DNA from 4 places in the Kitasatospora sp. NPDC001132 genome. Region 2 is predicted to be linked to each of the others. Evidence: riboswitches for the same ligand, from Rfam matches in the RefSeq annotation. Region 2 holds a riboswitch; each other region holds the start of a gene.
What was found. A riboswitch is a leader RNA that binds a small molecule or an ion and turns the genes downstream of it on or off. The one in region 2 is predicted to bind cobalamin.

Region 1: linked by a shared signal. The riboswitch ahead of ACWDBE_RS07925 (FecCD family ABC transporter permease) and the one ahead of ACWDBE_RS18740 (HoxN/HupN/NixA family nickel/cobalt transporter) in region 2 are both predicted to bind cobalamin.
Region 3: linked by a shared signal. The riboswitch ahead of ACWDBE_RS08065 (ribonucleoside-diphosphate reductase subunit alpha) and the one ahead of ACWDBE_RS18740 (HoxN/HupN/NixA family nickel/cobalt transporter) in region 2 are both predicted to bind cobalamin.
Region 4: linked by a shared signal. The riboswitch ahead of ACWDBE_RS09760 (cobalamin biosynthesis protein) and the one ahead of ACWDBE_RS18740 (HoxN/HupN/NixA family nickel/cobalt transporter) in region 2 are both predicted to bind cobalamin.

Annotation. Positions count from the first base shown of each region.
Region 1 covers NZ_JBSFKF010000004.1:221,505-226,018, reverse strand. Annotated here, with positions in the region: gene ACWDBE_RS07935 (ABC transporter substrate-binding protein) at 1-494, opposite strand, end outside; gene ACWDBE_RS07930 (ABC transporter ATP-binding protein) at 524-1,333, opposite strand; gene ACWDBE_RS07925 (FecCD family ABC transporter permease) at 1,339-2,418, opposite strand; cobalamin riboswitch at 2,511-2,659, opposite strand; gene sodN (superoxide dismutase, Ni) at 2,748-3,143, opposite strand; gene sodX (nickel-type superoxide dismutase maturation protease) at 3,412-3,774, shown strand; gene ACWDBE_RS07910 (CGNR zinc finger domain-containing protein) at 3,833-4,414, opposite strand.
Region 2 covers NZ_JBSFKF010000012.1:126,112-130,625, reverse strand. Annotated here, with positions in the region: gene ACWDBE_RS18745 (aminopeptidase P family protein) at 54-1,160, opposite strand; gene ACWDBE_RS18740 (HoxN/HupN/NixA family nickel/cobalt transporter) at 1,392-2,507, opposite strand; cobalamin riboswitch at 2,537-2,750, opposite strand; gene ACWDBE_RS18735 (ArsR/SmtB family transcription factor) at 2,832-3,215, shown strand; gene ACWDBE_RS18730 (hypothetical protein) at 3,266-4,514, shown strand, end outside.
Region 3 covers NZ_JBSFKF010000004.1:253,831-258,344, forward strand. Annotated here, with positions in the region: gene ACWDBE_RS08055 (glycoside hydrolase family 26 protein) at 1-569, opposite strand, end outside; gene ACWDBE_RS08060 (hypothetical protein) at 741-1,754, opposite strand; cobalamin riboswitch at 2,105-2,230, shown strand; gene ACWDBE_RS08065 (ribonucleoside-diphosphate reductase subunit alpha) at 2,423-4,514, shown strand, end outside.
Region 4 covers NZ_JBSFKF010000005.1:274,351-278,864, reverse strand. Annotated here, with positions in the region: gene ACWDBE_RS09770 (hypothetical protein) at 1-255, opposite strand, end outside; gene ACWDBE_RS09765 (alpha/beta hydrolase) at 1,027-2,133, opposite strand; cobalamin riboswitch at 2,505-2,637, shown strand; gene ACWDBE_RS09760 (cobalamin biosynthesis protein) at 2,745-3,794, shown strand; gene ACWDBE_RS09755 (cobyric acid synthase) at 3,791-4,514, shown strand, end outside.

The DNA.
Region 1 (4,514 bases), on a different contig from region 2:
TCCATCACGCCGCGCACGGTGCCCCTGCCGGTGCGGCAGGACTCGCTGAGCACGTACGAGTCGACGCCGAGCGCCTTGAAGGCCTGCGGGGTGACGCCGCTGCCCTCGTCGAAGCCGTAGTGCCAGCCGGCGAAGACCAGGTCGGCCTTGGCGTCCAGGGCGATCTCCTTGGTGAGCACCTTCTTGGAGAGCCAGGTGGTCTGCTGGTAGCCGTCCTTCCAGGCGACCTTGTCGATCTGCCCCTTGTCGTCGGGCATCACGTAGCCGGCCATCCGGTCGGCGAGGCCCAGGGAGAGCATCAGCTCGGTGATGTTGACGTCGTTGGTCACCACCCGGGCGGGCTTCCGGTCGAAGGTGAGCTTCTCGCCGCAGTTGTCCACCGCCACCGGGTAATGGGCGGAGGCGGTGGCGGTCTCCTTGGGGGCGATCTCGGCGCCGCAGGCGGTGAGTCCGAGGGTGAGCAGGGCGGTGGCGGCAACGGCCTTGGTGCGCACGGTGGTTCCTCTGGGCAGGGGAGGGCGGATCAGACGGGGTGGTCGAGACGGTCGAACAGCAGCTGGAGGGCACCGCTCTCCGGGTGCCGCACCGGGGTGGCCCGGACGCCGAACACCTCGGCCAGCAGGGCGGGTCGGAGCACCTCCTCGGGCGTGCCGGAGGCGACGATCCGGCCGGCCCGCAGCACGTACAGCAGGTCGCAGTGACCCGCCGCCAGGTTGAGGTCGTGCAGCGCGGTGAGCACCGTCGGGCCGGCCTCGCGGGCGAGCGCCAGCACCTCCAACTGGTGGGCGATGTCGAGGTGGTTGGTGGGTTCGTCCAGCACCAGCAGGCGCGGCTCCTGGACCAGGGCGCGGGCGAACAGCACCCGCTGCTTCTCGCCCCCGGACAGGCTCAGGAAGCCGCGCTCGGCCAGGTGCCCGGCCCGGACCTTGCGCAGCGCCTCGGCGCAGCGCTCCGCGTCCCCGTCGGTGGGGGCGCCGAAGCCGCGGCGGTGCGGCAGCCGGCCCATCGCGACCACCTCGGCGACGGTGAAGTCGAACTCGGCGGAGTGCTCCTGGGTCAGTGCGGCCACTCGGCGGGCCGTCTCGCGGGCGGTGAGGGCGTGCAGGTCGTCGCCGGCCAGCCGGACCGCGCCGCCGGCCGGCTTCAGCACCCGGTAGACGCAGCGCAGCAGCGTCGACTTCCCGCTGCCGTTCGGGCCGATGAGCCCGACCACCTGTCCGGCGGCGGCCGCCAGGCTCACCTCGTGGACCAGTCGGGTGCCGGCCGGCTCTACCGAGACGGCGTCGACGGCGAGGTCCTGGGCGTGCGCGGCCACGGCGGCCGCCTCGGTCACGTCGGTCACCGGGTGCCTCCGAAGGACTGGCCGCGGCGGCGCATCATCAGCAGGAAGGCGGGCACGCCGAGCACTGCGGTGAACACCCCGACGGGCAGTTCGGCGGGCGCCAGCAGGGTGCGCGAGGCGATGTCCACCCAGACCAGCAGCAGGGCCCCGGCGAGCGGGGCGATCACCAGCACCCGGCGGTGCCCGGCGCCGACCAGCATCCGGGCCAGGTGCGGCATCAGCAGCCCGACGAAGCCGATCGCCCCGCTGACCGCGACCACGGTGCCGGTGACGGCGGCGGTCACCACGAACAGCTCGCGGCGCAGCCGGTCCGGGTCCACGCCGAGCGAGGCGGAGGTCTCGTCGCCCATCGCGAGCGCGTCCAGCCGTCCGGCGGCGCAGGCCAGGTGGGCGAGGCCGGCCAGGACGGTGACGGCGGCGATCGGCACCGAGCCCCAGGTGGCGCCGCCGAGGCTGCCGAGCAGCCACATCATGGCGTCCCGGGCGGCCTCGCCGCGGTCGGCGGCGAAGACCATCAGGGTGGTGGCGGCGGAGAACCCGTAGGACAGGGCCGTGCCGGTGAGCACCAGGCGCAGCGGGGTGAGCCCGAACGCGGTGCGGGCGGCGAGGTAGACCAGCGTCATGGCGGCCAGGGCGGAGCCGAAGGCGGAGGCGGAGATCGCCCACACGCCGAGCGAGGCGAAGGCGCCGAACAGCAGGACGGCGTTGGCGCCGACGGCCGCGCCGGAGGAGATGCCGAGGACGAAGGGGTCGGCCAGCGCGTTGCGCACCAGGGCCTGGACGGCGACGCCGCAGGCGGCCAGTCCGGCGCCGACCACGGCGGCCAGTACGGTGCGCGGCAGCCGGATCTCCCAGACGATCGCGTACGCGGCCGCCTCGTCCGCCTCCAGTCGACCGCCCGTCAGCCCGGCGCCCAGCAGCCGCAGCACCCGGGGCAGGCCGAGCCCGGAGGAGCCGAGGGCGACCCCGCAGACCAGCGAGAGCAGGAGGGCGGCGCCGAGGCCGGCGGCGAGCGGGACGACGGGTGTGCGACGAGTGGGCGGGCCGACTGCACGGTCTGCGGGTGCGCGGTTCACGGGTGCGCCTTGCCTCGGGCCGGGGGTGCGCCGGGGCGGGCGCGGGCCGGGGCGTGCCGGGGCGCCGTTCCCCTCGCAGTCCACGGCGAGTTCTCGGGAGTTCGGCGGCCGAGGGTGATCGGGCTGGCGCGGCCGTACGGGCTGGTACGGGCCGTGCTCACCGTTGCGGGTCAGCGCCGGATTCACACCGGACTTCCCCCTCGGACGCCCTGGCAGCATAACAGCCACTCAGGGCAGGCAACCCTTACCGTTCGAGGATCGGGCGTGAACGCACGACCGCCCCCGTCCGGTGGTCCGGACGGGGGCGGTCGGGTGGCGACGCGTCAGGCTCAGGCCTGCTTGGTCTCCCAGAAGATCTTGTCGACCTCGGCGATCAGGTCCAGCAGGGCCTGGCCGGTGGCCGGGTCGGTGGACGCCTTGGCGGCCGAGGCGGCCTTCAGGGTGTCGTTGATCAGCTGGTGCAGCTGCGGGTACTTCTCGAAGTGCGGGGCCTTGAAGTAGTCGCTCCACAGCACCGAGATGTGGTGCTTGACGGCCTCGGCGCGCTGCTCCTTGATGATGATGGCGCGGGCGCGGAAGTGCGGGTCCTCGTTGGCCTGGTACTTCTCCTGGGTGGCCTTGACGGACTCGGCCTCGAGCTTGGCCTGCGCGGGGTCGTACACGCCGCAGGGCAGATCGCAGTGGGCGTGGGCGGTGGCACGCGGTGCAAACAGACGAGAGAACATGGGAGTCCTTCCTTAGATCGTCTTCCCGCGCCCGAGATTACCCTTCCGCCCGCCCGGTTTCGCGATCGGGCGGCGGGCCTAGGGCGAAAGACGGACCCGGAACCGGGGTATTCCGGACATCGGAGCGCTGACGGCCCGTACGGCAGACTGGGGTACGGGCGGAGCGGGAGGAGGAGTCGTGGCGCGGAGCACGCGACCGGAGGACGTCGGAGCCGGGGACCGGGGCGGCGTGCTGCCGTTCGGGCTGGTCGACGTGGCGGGGCCGTCGATGGTCCCGACCCTGCGCGAGGGCGACCGGCTGCTGGTCCGGTACGGCGCGCCGATCCGGCCGGGCGCGGTGGTGGTCTTCCGGCACCCGTTCCAGCAGGACCTGCTGGTGGTGAAGCGGGCCGCCGAGCGCCGGCCCAAGGGCTGGTGGCTGCTGTCGGACAACCGCCCGGTGGACAGCGACAGCCGCAGTTACGGCGCCGTCCCGGACGAGCTGGTGCTCGGCCGGGTGCTGCTGCGGCTGAGCCCGAGCCCGGCCTGGCTGGCGCCGGGGCGCCGGCTGGAGCGGCTGCTGCTCACCCCGCGGCTGGCCCGGGTGCCGGGCCTGGCCCGCCGGCTCGGCGCCTGGGTGGAGGAGGTCTGAGGCCCTGGGGCCCGGACTCCCGGGGCCTCGACCTCCCGGGGCCTGGGTTCGCGAGGGCCTAGGCCCGGCCCGCGGCCTCCGCCTCCTGGCGCTTGCGGGCCCGGTAGGCGGCCACGTTGGCGCGGGTCGCGCAGCGGTCCGAGCAGTAGCGGCGGGAGCGGTTGGTCGAGGTGTCCAGGTAGGCGTTGCGGCAGGGCGCGGCCTGGCAGATGCCGAGCCGGTCGGCGCCCAGCTCGGTCAGGTGGACGGCCAGGCCCATGCAGGCGACCGCGGTGTAGTGCGCGGTGGCGGTGGGGGAGTTGTCGGCCAGGTGCAGGTGCCAGCGCGGCCGCCCGGCGTCGTCCGGGTAGTCGTGTCCGGAGACCAGCGGGCTGACGGGGTACTCCATCAGCAGGCTGTTCAGCAGGTCGACGCCGCGGACCTCGTCGCCCTCGGCGGCGGCCTCGAAGACGCCGCGCAGCCTGGTCCGCACCGCCCGCAGCCGGGGCAGGTCGGACTCGTCGGCGAGGGCGGCGGCCCGCGAGGAGTCGGAGAACAGGCCGCGCACCGCCTCCACGGAGGTCAGCGCGTCGGTGCCGCGCTCGGGCTCCTCGGTGTTCACCAGCCGAACGGCGAGATCGGCGTAGGCGGCGAGCTCCACAGGGGTCCTTCCAGATTCGGTAACGGGCTGACTGCTTCCAGCCTATTACTCGTACGGCGTTCCGGCCTCCTTTCCCCGGCGGGAAAGGAGGCGGCGCCCG
Region 2 (4,514 bases):
GCTGTCAAGGAACCAAGGGGTGCGTCCTGCCGCCCACGGCCCGGGGGCCGCGGTCACAGGGCGAGGAGCTCCTTGGTGGTGATGGTGAGCAGCTCGGGCCCGCCCTCTTCGAGGGGGCGCACGACGAGCGTGTCCTCGATCCGGACTCCGCCCTTGCCCGGGAGGTGGACCCCTGGGCCGACGGTGACCGGTACGCGGCTGTCCAGTTTACCCATGTCCGCCGGACCGAGTCGCGGGGCCTCCCGGATCTCCAGCCCGATGCCGTGGCCCACCGGGTGCGGGGAGGCCTCGGTGTGGCCGGCCGCCTCCAGGACCTGCCGGGCGGCCCGGTCGGGTACGCACTGCTCCACCCCTGGTCCGAGCGCCTCCCGCCCGGCCCGCTGGGCCCGGAAGACCAGCCGGTGCAGCTCCACCTGCCAGGGTGCGGGAGCGGCGCCGATCACGAAGGTGCGGGCGGTGGAGACGCCGTAGCCGCGGTACTGGGCGCCCATCACCACGGTCAGGAAGTCGCCCTCCTCCACCCGGCGGTCGGTCGGCTGGTGGGCGGCCTGGCCGGAGTGGCTGCCGGTGCCGACCGAGACCGGGAAGGCCGCCCGGTCGGCGCCGTGGTCGATCATCCGGCGCTCCAGCTCCATCGCCAGGTGCCGCTCGGTGCGGCCGACCAGGATCGACTCCAGCAGCTCGCCGAGCGCCTGGTCGGCGATCTCGGCGGCGATCCGCAGGTCGGCGATCTCGCGTTCGTCCTTGACCACCCGCAGCCGCTCCACGGTCCGGCCCAGGTCCATCAGCCGCGCCCCCTCGGTCAGGCCGCCGACCGCCCGGTGCCGGCTGACGGTCAGGTCGTGCTCCTCCACCGCCAGGCCCGCCACCCCCGAGCGCGCGGCGGCCGACGCGGCGGCCAGCGCGGTGTCCGACCCGCCCGCCACCGGCAGCCGGGTGACGTCCGGGGCGATCAGGTGCTCGCCGGTGTCGTCCGGCGGCAGGTCGTCCGGCAGTGCGAGCAGGGCCCGCTCTCTGGTCAGCAGCAGACTCGCCCCGCAGGGCGCGCAGCCCGTCAGGTACCGCACGTTCGCCGCACGGGTGATCAGCGCCGCGTCGGCCCCGGCCGCACTGCAGTGCTCCCTCACCCGCTCCCGCCGCCCCGCGTACGCATCCGCCATGCGTCGAGCCTACGAACCCCCGGCCCGAACCGCCCGCCGAGCGCCCCCGACAGAACCCCCGGTGCCCCCTGCACGCCCCCGCGCGACCGCGCCGCGCACCCCGCTCCCCGCTCCCCCACCCGGGCGCGTCGTTCGGCGCCGACCCGGTGTCCGGGAACGGGCGGGCCGCGGGCGCCTCCCCGGGTTCGGGGAGGCGCCGTTCCACGTGTTCGGAGGCCGGCGGCCGCCCGGTCACGGGCTGTCAGGCGTCCAGCGCTTCTCGACCCGGGCGAGCTTCCAGTACCCGATCGCGATCGCCCAGACGACCACGAACAGCCCGGCGATGGCGTAGCCGACGTTGTCCAGCGAGATGTCCGCGATGAACCCGGTGACCGGGTCGGTCAGGTCGAGCTTCTCGTGCAGCACCCCGACCAGCTCGATGGTGCCGATGATGAAGGCCACCGCGATCGACAGACCGGTGATGGTCAGGTTGTAGTACACCTTGCGCACCGGGTTGGCGAAGGCCCACTGGTACGCGAAGTTCATGAACGTCCCGTCCAGGGTGTCGAACAGGCTCATCCCGGCCGCGAACAGCAGCGGCAGGCAGACGATCGCGTACCACGGCAGCCCGGAGGCCGCACCCGAGCCGGCCATCACCATCAGGGTGACCTCGGTCGCGGTGTCGAAGCCCAGGCCCAGCACCATGCCGACCGGGAACATCTGCCCCGGCCGGGTGATCGAACGGGTCGCCCGGTTCAGCACCCGGGCCATGAGGCCGCGCGAGTCGAGGTGCGCCTCCAGCTCCTTCTCGTCGAACCGCCCGGCCCGCATCGAGCGGAACACCTTGAGGATGCCGAGCAGCGCCGCCAGGTTGAGCGCGCCGATCAGGTAGAGGAAGGCGCCGGAGGCCGTCGTCCCGACCACGCCCAGCCACTTGTGGGTGGGCGACTCGTCGTCCATCAGCGTGTTCGCCAGCTGCGCCCCGCCCGCCACCAGGGCGGCCATCAGCACCACCATCGAGGAGTGCCCGAGGGCGAACCAGAAGCCCACCGAGACCGGCCGCTTGCCGTCCGCCATCAGCTTGCGGGTGGTGTTGTCGATCACCGCGATGTGGTCGGCGTCGAAGGCGTGCCGCATGCCGAGGGTGTACGCGGTGATACCCAGGCCCACCCCGAAGACCTGGGTGCCGACCGCGTACCGCTCGGGTGCGACCAGGAAGATCAGCGTGCCGAAGGCCGCCACGTGCATGGCCACGATCACCGCCATCAGCCCGGCCGTACGGACGGTGTCCTCGCGCCGCCATCTGAAGGTGGGCAGCGCGGCGGGGCCGGGTCCGGTCCCGGCGGAAACGGTTTCGGGCAGGGTCATGCGGATCACGCTCCAGCACCTCGTGGAAAACCTCGTGAGCTGCCGTGGCCGGTCTCCTGGCTGACGGGAACACCCGCACCCGCCTTCCCAGGCGCACGAGGCGCCCAGTGGCTTCATGGGTGCGGACGACGCTCCTCCGTGGACGGAGGAGCGACCCGATCACAGTGGCGAGGGCCGCTCCGGGCTGGGACCCCTGAGGGTCCGTCACCGGTCTTCCCGAGCACCACGGCGGGGAACACCGTAGGGCCCCGCCCCGACCCATGCAAGGCTGCGCACCTGCGCAGGTGTCCAGGATCACAGGCCCCTGCCTGCGAGAATGTCCGCATGCATCTCGTACCGGAGGACCGCGCGGGCCACCGCACCATCGACGGACACCGGGTCTGCGAGGCCATCGCCGCGATCGGCGAGCCCGCGCACGTCCGGTCCTGGGCCGAGCGGTTCTCCCTGCTCGCGGACCCCGGCCGGCTCGCCCTGCTGCTCGCCCTCCATCGGGCCGGCCCGCTCGCCGTCAGCGATCTCGCCGTCGCCACCGGCATGCGCGACCCGGCCGTCTCCCAGGCCCTGCGGCTGCTCCGCACGGCCGGCGTGGTCACCGGCGACCGGGACGGACGAGTGGTGCGCTACCGGCTCGTGGACGAGGCCATGCGCCCCCTGCTCGACGAGTGCGCCGCCGCCGAGCACCACGAGCCCAGCGCGGCCGCGGGCTGACCCGCACTCGGAACCGCGCCGCGGCCCGACCGGATGAGTACGATCATGCTGTGCCGTCCCACCCCCACGCCTGGCCCGCCGACCGCTGGAACACCCGACCGGTCAGGGCCCGCGTGCTGGCGGTCGCCCGCACCCTCACCTCGGCCACCCGGGTCCTGGACGTCCTCACCCTGCTGAGCCCTGACGGCATCGAGCGCTACTTCACCGTCAACCCCGGCTCCGCCTTCGCCGACCGCGCCCTGGACGAGTACCTGCACGGCCTGTCCGGCTTCACCGTGCTGGACTGGGAGGACGCCGTCCGCCGCCGCTTCGACCTTGCCGTCGCCTGCGCCGTCCACTCCTCCATGCACCGCCTGGACGCCCGCCTCGTCGTCCTCCCGCACGGCGCCGGCTACAACCGCCTGGTCACCGAGTCCACCGGCGACACGGTCAGCGCCGCCGGCCTGTCCCGCAACGAACTCACCCACCGCGGACGGGTGTTCGTCGACGTCCTGGGCCTCTCCCACCCCGAGCAGCTGGACCGGCTGCGGGACTCCTGCCCCGAGGCGCTGGACGTCGCCCAGGTCGTCGGCGACCCGTGCTTCGACCGGATGCTCGGCAGCCGGCGCTCCCGCGACGGCTACCGCGCCGCGCTCGGCGCCGTCGGCGGCCGACGGCTCGTCGTCGTCAGCTCCACCTGGAGCGAACACTCGTTATTCGGCCGCCACCCCGACCTGCCCCAGCGGCTGGTCCGCCAACTGCCAGCCGACGAGTACACGGTGGCCGTCGTCCTGCACCCCAACGTGTGGAGCCGCCACGACCCCGAGGCGCTGCTCGCCGCCGCCTGCCGGATGGGCCTGCGCCTGATCCCGCCCCACCAGGGCTGGCAGGCCGCGCTCGTCGCCGCCGACTGCGTGATCGGCGACCACGGCTCGGTCACCGTCTACGGCGCCGCCCTGGACCACCGCACCCTGCTCGTCGCCACCGGCGCCGCCGAACTCGACCCGCGCTCCCCCGGCTACGCCTTCGGCCAGGCCGCGCCCGTCCTCGACCCCGACGGGGACCTCACCGCCCAGCTCGAACTGGCCCTGGCCCGGGACCCGGCCGACCTGAGCGACATCACCGACCGGTCGCTCGCCCACCGCGGCGAGTCCGCCCGCCTGCTGCGCCCACTGCTCTACTCCTTCCTGAAGGAGCTGGACGAACCCCGGGACGAACCGGCCCTGCCGCCCTACCCCAAGCCCGTCCCGCACCCCGCCGCCACCGAGGGACCCACCGCGTACGACGTCGAGGGCCGGAGCGAGGGCACCGACGTCAGCC
Region 3 (4,514 bases), on a different contig from region 2:
GGGTGGCCGTTCCAGACGGCGGAGAGCAGGTCGACGGCGTCGTCGGTGTACTGCCAGCCGGCCCGGCAGGTGGGCCAGCGGCCGGCCGAGTAGGACCGGGGATTGCCGACGCCCCAGCCGTTCTGGCCGTAGCCGGGGCCGAGGTCGGTCTCCACGAAGCCGGGCAGCTTGCCGGTGATGTCGGCGGCCTTCTTGTAGTAGTAGCCGACCTGCTTGGTGCCCCGGTAGTCCCCGTACTCGGGGTTGTTGCGCTCGTTGTGCGCCTCGACGTGCTGGCCGATCACCGTGCCGCCGCTCTGCCCGGTGCGGGCCTGGGACTCCAGGTCGGCGAGGAACTGCTGGACGGCGCGGGCGTTCGGCGAGGCCTGCGGGTCCCGGGCGAGCAGGTCCCGGCCCACCTCCGGCGGCAGGGTGCGCCCGGGCAGGCCGACCGACACCGGGACGCGCGGGAGCTGTTCGCCGTCGGCCCGGCCGTCGTGGTCCAGCAGGAGGACCGCTCCCGCGGCGGCGACGATCCCGGCCGCGGCCAGGACGGCGGGCTTGCCGCGCAGGGCTCTGGGCAGGGCCACTGACCGCTCCTCCGGTTGCTCGCCGGCGCCGCCCCCCACGGACGCAACCGGAAACGCGTACGACATGACTGTCCCGAGAGCCTGCCACACTCCCCCCGGCCTGCGCGAACAGTAGGCCGGGGGGCCGGGGTGTCACGGCGGATCAGCCCGCCCGCGGGACGCCCCGGCGGATCAGCCCGCCGAGGCCGGAGCGGTGCCCTGGACGCCGGGCGCGGCCGAGGACGCGGCCTTGGCGCGCTTGAGCAACTGCCCCTTCACGTGCTCCGCGAACCCGGAAGCCGCCGCGGTCGCCGTGGCGTCCGGGGCGTTGCCGCCCTTCGCCGAGCCCTCGACCGTGAAGTAGCCGTACCGGCCCAGGCTGTTGTGGGTGCCGGTGCAGCCGGCGCCGGCGCAGAAGGCCGGCGCCCCGGCCGCCGGCGCGCCCTTGAGCTGCCCGGTGAAGTTCTTCAGCGCGGTCTCGGCCTGGAGCTTGCGGTCGAAGACCGCCACCCCGACGGTGACCGCGCTCTCACCGGAGACGTACGTCGCCCGGAGCACCTGCTGGCACCCCTGGTCGCCGAGCACCTTGCCCAGCCCGCCGGTCGTGGAGTTCCCGTCCCAGCAGGGCGAGTCCAGCGCCACGACGGTCCGGTTCCAGGTGGCGCCGTTGATCGTCACCTGGAGCGCGGAGAACAGTGCTCCCGCGTCCTGCGGCGCCGGGTCGGTGGCGGCCTCCCAGATCGGCTTGGACGGGTCGTCCGGCTGGCCGCCCGGCGTGCCGGACGTACTCGGAGGCACGACCGGCTGGGTGCTCTTGACGGCCGTCGGGGAGCCGTCGTCCTTCTTGCCCTTGAACAGCACCACACCGCCGGCGACCAGGCCGCCCACCACGGCGACCGCGGCCACCACGCCGATGACCCTCATCCGGCGACGGCGCTTGCCCTCGGCCTCGTTGCGGTCCGCCAGCGCGTCCCAGTCCGGCTCGGCCCGCTGCGGCGGGACCGGCTGCTGGGGCTGCTGCTGGAGGTGCCACTGGGGCTGCGGCTGGGGGGCCGGCTGGGGCTGCGGCTGCGCGAAGGGCGGCGGCGCGACGGGCTGCGGCTGGGCGTGCGGCGGCTGCCCGACCGGCGGAGCCGGCTGCGGCGCGGGCGCGACCGGCTGCGGCACCGGCGGGATGGGCTGCGCGACCGGCTGCGCCGCCGGCACGACCGGCCCGTACGAGGCCGGCGGCGGCCCGAAACCCCCGCTCGGCGGCGGTACCGGACCAGGTACCACCGGCTGCTGACTCTGTGCGCCCCCCGGCCCGGCGGGAGGCGTTCCCTGCGGCCCCTGCCCAGGTACGCCAGTTCCGTCGCTCATGCGCCCAGATCGTAGGGCATCCTCGTGTCCGCCGATCCTCCCGGTGACCATTCCGTATCGAAACCAGGACGCCCCCGGCCCGGTTCCGGGGCCTCGCAGGGCCATCCGGGGCCACGTTTCCGGTACCACCGGTCATCGCCCCGACACGCGGCGCCGCACTACATCTGGGGTCGCTTCAGGGAGACACCACTACATGTATGCTCGCTTCTGCTGTCGATGCAGGGGAACCCGGTGCGAATCCGGGACTGCCCCGCAGCGGTGTGCGGGCGGCTCCAGCAGCCGTACCCGCGAGTCCGATGACCTGCCGACAGCGTGCGCCACGGCCCTCCCGCAGAGGCCGCGCCGACACGAGCAGTACCCCTCCGGGCCTCGCGGGCGGGCCGGGGAGTCACCGTCGCGCGACGCCGTCTGCGTTCGTGCCGTGCTCCCCTGCCCCGATCGGCCCGGTGGCCCCCGATCACCGCCGCCGATCGCCGCCAGGAGAGAGCGCCTTGACCACCGCCGCCTCAGCCACCCTGCCCGCCCAGGGCACCGGTACCGCCTTCACCGACCCGACGGTCTCCGACCCCGGCGGCGCCCTGCTGCGGCTGCTCACCGACCGCAGCACCGACCTCACCGAGGTCGACCCCGGCCATGTCGCCGCCGCCGCTCTGCGCGGCCGCCACGCCGGCTCGGACTTCGCCGAGCTGCGCGGGCTGGCCGTGGACGCCGCCGCATCGATGATCGCCGAGGACCCCCAGTACTCGAAGCTGGCCGCCCGCCTGCTCGCCCTGGAGATCGTCGACGAGGCGAACAGCCAGGGCTCGGTGTCCTTCTCCGCCTCGATCGCCGTCGGCCACACCGAGGGCCTGATCGGCGACACCACCGCGGACTTCGTCGCCAAGCACGCCGCCGCCCTGGACGCGCTGATCGACACCACCGGCGACGACCGCTTCGAGTACTTCGGCCTGCGCACCGTGCAGTCCCGCTACCTGCTGCGCCACCCGATCACCCGCAAGGTGATCGAGACCCCGCAGCACTTCCTGCTCCGCGTCGCCTGTGGCCTGGCGGTCGGCGACAGCGAGCAGTCGGTCCGCGAGGTGGCCGAGCTGTACGGCCTGATGAGCCGCCTGGAGTACCTGACCTCCTCGCCGACGCTCTTCAACTCCGGCACCCGGCACCCGCAGATGTCGAGCTGCTACCTGCTCGACTCCCCGCTGGACAACCTGGACTCGATCTACAACCGCTACGCGCAGATCGCCCGCCTCTCCAAGCACGCCGGCGGCATCGGCCTGTCCTACTCGCGCATCCGCTCGCGCGGCAGCCTGATCCGCGGCACCAACGGCAAGTCCAACGGCATCGTGCCGTTCCTGCGCACCCTCGACTCCTCCGTCGCCGCCGTCAACCAGGGCGGCCGCCGCAAGGGCGCGGCCTGCGTCTACCTGGAGACCTGGCACGCCGACATCGAGGAGTTCCTGGAGCTCCGCGACAACACCGGCGAAGAGGCCCGCCGCACCCACAACCTCAACCTGGCGCACTGGATCCCGGACGAGTTCATGCGCCGGGTCAACGCCAACGAGGACTGGTCGCTGTTCTCCCCGGCCGACGTGCCGGAGCTGGTCGACCTGTGGGGCGCCGACTTCGACGAGGCCTACCGCAAGGCCGAGCAGGCCGGCAAGGCCGTCCGCACCATCCCGGCGCAGACCCTGTACGCCCGCATGATGCGCACCCTGGCGCAGACCGGCAACGGCTGGATGACCTTCAAGGACGCCTCCAACCGCGCCGCCAACCAGACCGCCCTGCCGGGCCGCACGGTGCACTCCTCCAACCTGTGCACCGAGATCCTGGAGGTCACGGACGACTCCGAGACCGCCGTCTGCAACCTGGGCTCGGTCAACCTGGGCGCCCACGTCGCCGCCGGCGCCTCGGCCGACGACCTGATCGGCGCGATGGACTGGGAGCGGCTGGACGCCACCGTGCGCACCGCCGTCACCTTCCTCGACCGCGTGGTGGACATCAACTTCTACCCGACCACCGAGGCCGGGACGTCCAACTCCCGCTGGCGCCCGGTCGGCCTCGGCGTGATGGGCCTCCAGGACGTCTTCTTCAAGCTGCGGATCGACTTCGACTCGGCCGAGGCCAAGACCCTCTCCACCCTCATCGCCGAGCGCATCATGCTCACCGCCTACGAGCGCTCCGCCGACCTGGCCGAGCAGCTCGGCCGCCACGAGGCGTACGGCGAGACCCGCGCCGCCCGCGGCGAGCTGCACATCGACCACTTCCCGACGGCCGCCCCGCAGTGGGCCGACCGCTGGACGGCGCTGCGCGCCCGGATCGCCGAGACCGGCCTGCGCAACTCGCTGCTGCTGGCCATCGCGCCCACCGCGACCATCGCCTCCATCGCCGGCGTGTACGAGTGCATCGAGCCGCAGGTGTCCAACCTGTTCAAGCGCGAGACGCTGTCCGGCGAGTTCCTCCAGGTCAACCCGTACCTGGTGCGCGAGCTCAAGGAGCTCGGCGTCTGGGACCAGCAGACCCGCGACGCCCTGCGCGACGCCAACGGGTCCGTCCAGGAGCTGAACTGGCTGCCGGCCGAGGTGCGGTCGCTGTACCGCACGGCCTGGGAGC
Region 4 (4,514 bases), on a different contig from region 2:
GCGCCAGCCGGGGCCGGCTCCGCCGTCCCGGGCCTCGACCAGACCCACCAGCAGCGCCTGCCCCCATGCCTTGGCGGCGGCGCCGACCGTCATGGCCAGCGCCCGGCCCGCCGCACGGGCATCCTCGGGGAGCAGCTCGCCGCGCTTGTCGACCTCGGCCAGCTCGCCGGCCCAGCGGGCGACCCGAACGGCGTCCACCAGCATCCGGCGGGCCAGCGGCGCCAGCTCGGCGGGTGCCGGGAAGCCCTCCGGCACGGGAACCCGACCCCGCCCGGGAGCCGGAGCCGGCCCCCGTCGCCGGGGTACTCCGTTACGGGGGACACCCGCCCCACCCGGCCTGCCACCGGCGGGCCGTTGGGCCGTTCCGGGGAGACGGGTCACCGTCGCACCGGTACCGATCGTCGGCGGGAGCGGGGCATCACGGTCGCGCGGGTTCCGAGACGTCACGTCGAGCAGTCTTCCCCTTGTACCGGCCTTCTGTCACATCCGGTTGTCCGTACGACAGGGCGAGCGGCGGCGGCACCTCCGCAAGATCGGGCAACAGCGGCAAACCGCCTGGCCGGAAACGTATGGCCTGCCCATGCCATCCCAGGCGCCTCGGTTGCCGGGAATACTCGGCCGGTCACCGTGCGTACGGGTGGGGGGTAAGGGATCGGACCAACTATTGCCCCTGACGACGTGCCGGATTTCGCACCGGCAATCCCCTCCCCCCGACTTCCGGCCGGGCTGTCCAGCCCGAATCCGGACGGATGGCTGGCGGGGGTTGGGGGATCGTGCTGCACGAGAAGTCGGACGGGCCGACTTCTCGTGCGCGCTCGACGTCATGGGAGAAACGTTCATTCGTGGACGGGGGGAAGCCGAACGGAAAAACCGACGGGACCCGGCCGAAAGCGCCCCGCGCGGAGAGGGGGGCTCACGCGGGACGGCTCGTACGGCAGCACTCGCGCGGAAAGGGTCGCATGGAACGGCTCGCGCGGAACGGCTCGCGCGGAACGGCTCGCGCGACAGGACTCGCGCGGAAGGCGGCTAGAGCAACGGAGTGAGCCACCGGCGGAGGAGTTCGGTATAGCGCTCGGGGGCGCTGTTCCAGAGGGTCGCGTGGTCGGCGCCGGGGAAGGCCTGGAGGCTGACCACGTCGCGGCGGGCGGCGGCCAGCTTCTCGGCGGCGCCGAAGGGGGCGATCCGGTCCTCGGGGCTGTGCAGGAGGAGGGTGGGCACCCGCAGGTCGGCGCCCTCGGCGATGCGGCCGAAGTCGGCGAGCTCGACGCCGGTCCGCCCCTCGGCGGCGAGGGCGCCGAGTTCCGCCGCGACGCCCGGGAAGCCGGAGCGGGCGGCGTCCCGGCGGGCGGAGGCCGGGCGGTCGAGCACGGGCGAGTCGAGGACCAGGCCCCGGACGGCGTGCGACCAGGCGGAGCGGGCCGCCGTGTGGAGGACCATGGTCGCACCGAGGGACCAACCGTAGAGGATCACGTTGCCGGCGCCGCTGTGCAGCGCCAGCCGTATCGCCGCCTCGACGTCGCGCCACTCGGTCTCGCCGAAGTGGCTGAGCCCGTCCGGGGAGGCGGGGGCGCCCCGGTCGCCGCGGTAGGTGACGGCGAGGGCGGGCAGGCCGAGCCGGTCGAGGACGGGGAGCACGGGGAGGGTCTGCCGACGGTCGGCCTCGGGGCCGTGCACCAGGATCACCCAGGTGCCGCGTTTGCCGTCGAGCTGCCAGGCGGGAAGGGCGCCGAGCTCGCCGTCGACGGCGGTGTCGGCGAAGGCGAGGCCGAGCGCCTCGGTGGGGTCGCCGAGGTGGACCCGCGGGGTGAAGCGGACCTCGGTGCCGGGGGTGAGGGTGCCCCGGTCGGCGCGGACCAGCCGGCGGGTGACCTCCTGCTCGTCGCCGTGCAGGATCTCCTCGACGACCGCGTGACCGCCGTCCGCCCACTCGACCGCCCAGCGGCCGGGGCGCAGGCTCCCGGGGCCGCGGGTGAAGGTGACCCGGCCGGGGGCGAGGCCGCGGACCACGACCGGAGCGGACTCCTGAACGGTGGTCACCGGACGGACCATCCGCTCGGATGCCCGACGGCCGATCACCAGCACGGCGGCCCCGACCGCGGCGGCCGCCACGACGGCTGCGGTTCCCCAACGCATTTCGCTCCCCGCTCTCCTGCCTCACGGACCGGACGGTGTTCGGACACCAGTTCACCGGCGCCCCGCCCGCCCGGCCACCGGGCTGGGCCGTCCGGGTCACCCGGGCGGCGGACCGGCCCTGCCGAGGAGCCGGCGGCCCTGGCTCTGCCGAGGTGGCGCCGCGGACGGGTGGCGAGGACGGCGGGCCGGCGGGAAGACGAAGGCCGAGGACGAGGACGAGGGCAGGCAGTGGCAGGCCCCGTCCTCGGCCCGCAGCGCCGACCGGTCCCACGGGCGTCAGCGGCGTCCGCGTGTGACCAACCCCTCCGTGACCTCGGTTGACTCCCGGTTCGAGCCCGTGATGGGATCCTGGGGCCAAACGGAGGCATGGAGAGGAAGCCGGTGGAAGTCCGGCGCGGTCCCGCCACTGTCACCGGGGAGCACGCTCGGAACATCGCCACGGCGGGCCGTCGACGGCCGCTGGAAGGCTCCGAGGGTGCGTTCGACCCGGAAGCCAGGAGACTCTCGCCGCCGTCACGTCGATCCAGGGCGCGGACCCTGAGTGAGGACACGCACGCGATGCAGGCTGCCCCGCCCTGCCCGACCCCGAGCTGCCCTCCGCCGTGCGACCGATGATCCCGCCCGCGCCTTCCGCGCGCCGTCCGCTGACCCGCGCCGCCGCGTTCGCGCTCGGCGCCGCCGCGGGCTACGCCGCCGACGCCCGCTTCGCCGACCCCCGCCGGGGCCACCCGGTGGCCGTCTTCGGCAGCGCCGCGACCCGGCTGGAGCGGCGGCTGTGGCGCGACGGCCGCGCCGCCGGGGCCGGGTACACGGCGCTGTGCGTGGGCGCGGTCGCGGCGGGCGCACTCGCCCTGGACCGTACGGTGGGCCGGCGCCCGCTGGGCCGGGCGGCGCTGGCGGCGGCCGCGACCTGGACGGTGCTCGGCGGCACCTCGCTGACCCGGGAGGCGCGCACCATCGGCCGCTCGCTGGCGGCGGGCGACCTCACGGCCGCGCGGGAACGGCTGCCGCACCTGTGCGGACGGGATCCGAGCGCGCTGGACGGGCAGCAGATCGCCCGGGCGGTGGTCGAGTCGGTGGCGGAGAACACCGCCGACGCCGTGGTCAACGCGCTGACCTGGGGCGCCCTGGCCGGCACGCCCGGCCTGCTCGCCTTCCGCGCCGTGAACACCCTGGACGCCATGGTGGGCCACCGCTCGCCGCGCTACGCCCGGTTCGGCTGGGCCTCGGCCCGGCTGGACGACCTGGCGGGCTGGCCGGGCGCCCGGCTGACGGCACTGCTGACGGTGGCAGCCGCGCCCGAACCGCGGACGGCCTGGCGGGTCTGGCGGCGCGACGGCTCCGCGCACCCGAGCCCGAACGCGGGCCAGGCCGAGTCGGCGTTCGCCGGCGCGGTGGGCGTCCGGTTGGGCGGGACGCTGCGGTACGGCGAGCGCGTGGAGAACCGGCCGGTACTGGGCGCGGAGCTGCGGCCGGTGACGGTGGACGACATCGAGCGGGCCTGCGCGCTCTCCCGGCGGGTGGGCGCGCTGGCGCTGGGTACGACGGTCGCGGGGCACGTCCTGCTGCGGGTGCTGGCGAAACGGGCGCTGACAGAACGGGTGCCCGCGGAACGGGTGCCGACGAAGCGACTGCTGCCGAGGATGAGGGGACGGGGATGAGCAACGCACTGCTGGTCGCGGGGACGACCTCGGACGCGGGCAAGAGCGTGGTGACGGCCGGGATCTGCCGTTGGCTCGCCCGCCAGGGCGTGCGGGTCGCGCCGTTCAAGGCGCAGAACATGTCGCTGAACTCCTTCGTCACCTCCGACGGCGCCGAGATCGGCCGCGCCCAGGCGATGCAGGCGCAGGCCGCCCGGGTGGAGCCGGAGGCGGCGATGAACCCGGTGCTGCTCAAGCCGGGCGCGGACGGCCGCAGCCAGGTGGTGCTGCTCGGCAGGCCGGTGGCCGAGGTGGGCGCGCTGGACTACCGCGAGCGCAAGCCCGTCCTGCTGGAGCGCTCCCTGGAGTGCCTGGCCGACCTGCGCCGCCGCTACGACGTGGTGGTCTGCGAGGGCGCGGGCTCGCCCGCCGAGATCAACCTGCGCGACCGCGACATCGCCAACATGGGCCTGGCCACCGCCGCCGCCCTGCCGGTGGTGGTGGTCGGGGACATCGACCGGGGCGGGGTCTTCGCGGCGATGTACGGGACGCTGGCGCTGCTGTCGGCGGAGGACCAGCGGCACGTGGCGGGCTGGTTCGTCAACAAGTTCCGCGGCGACGCGCGCCTGCTGGCACCCGGACTGGACATGCTGCGCGAGCTGACCGGCCGTCCGGTGCTGGGCACGCTGCCGATGCTGCCCGGGCTCTGGCTGGACGCCGAGGACTCGCTGGACCTGTCCA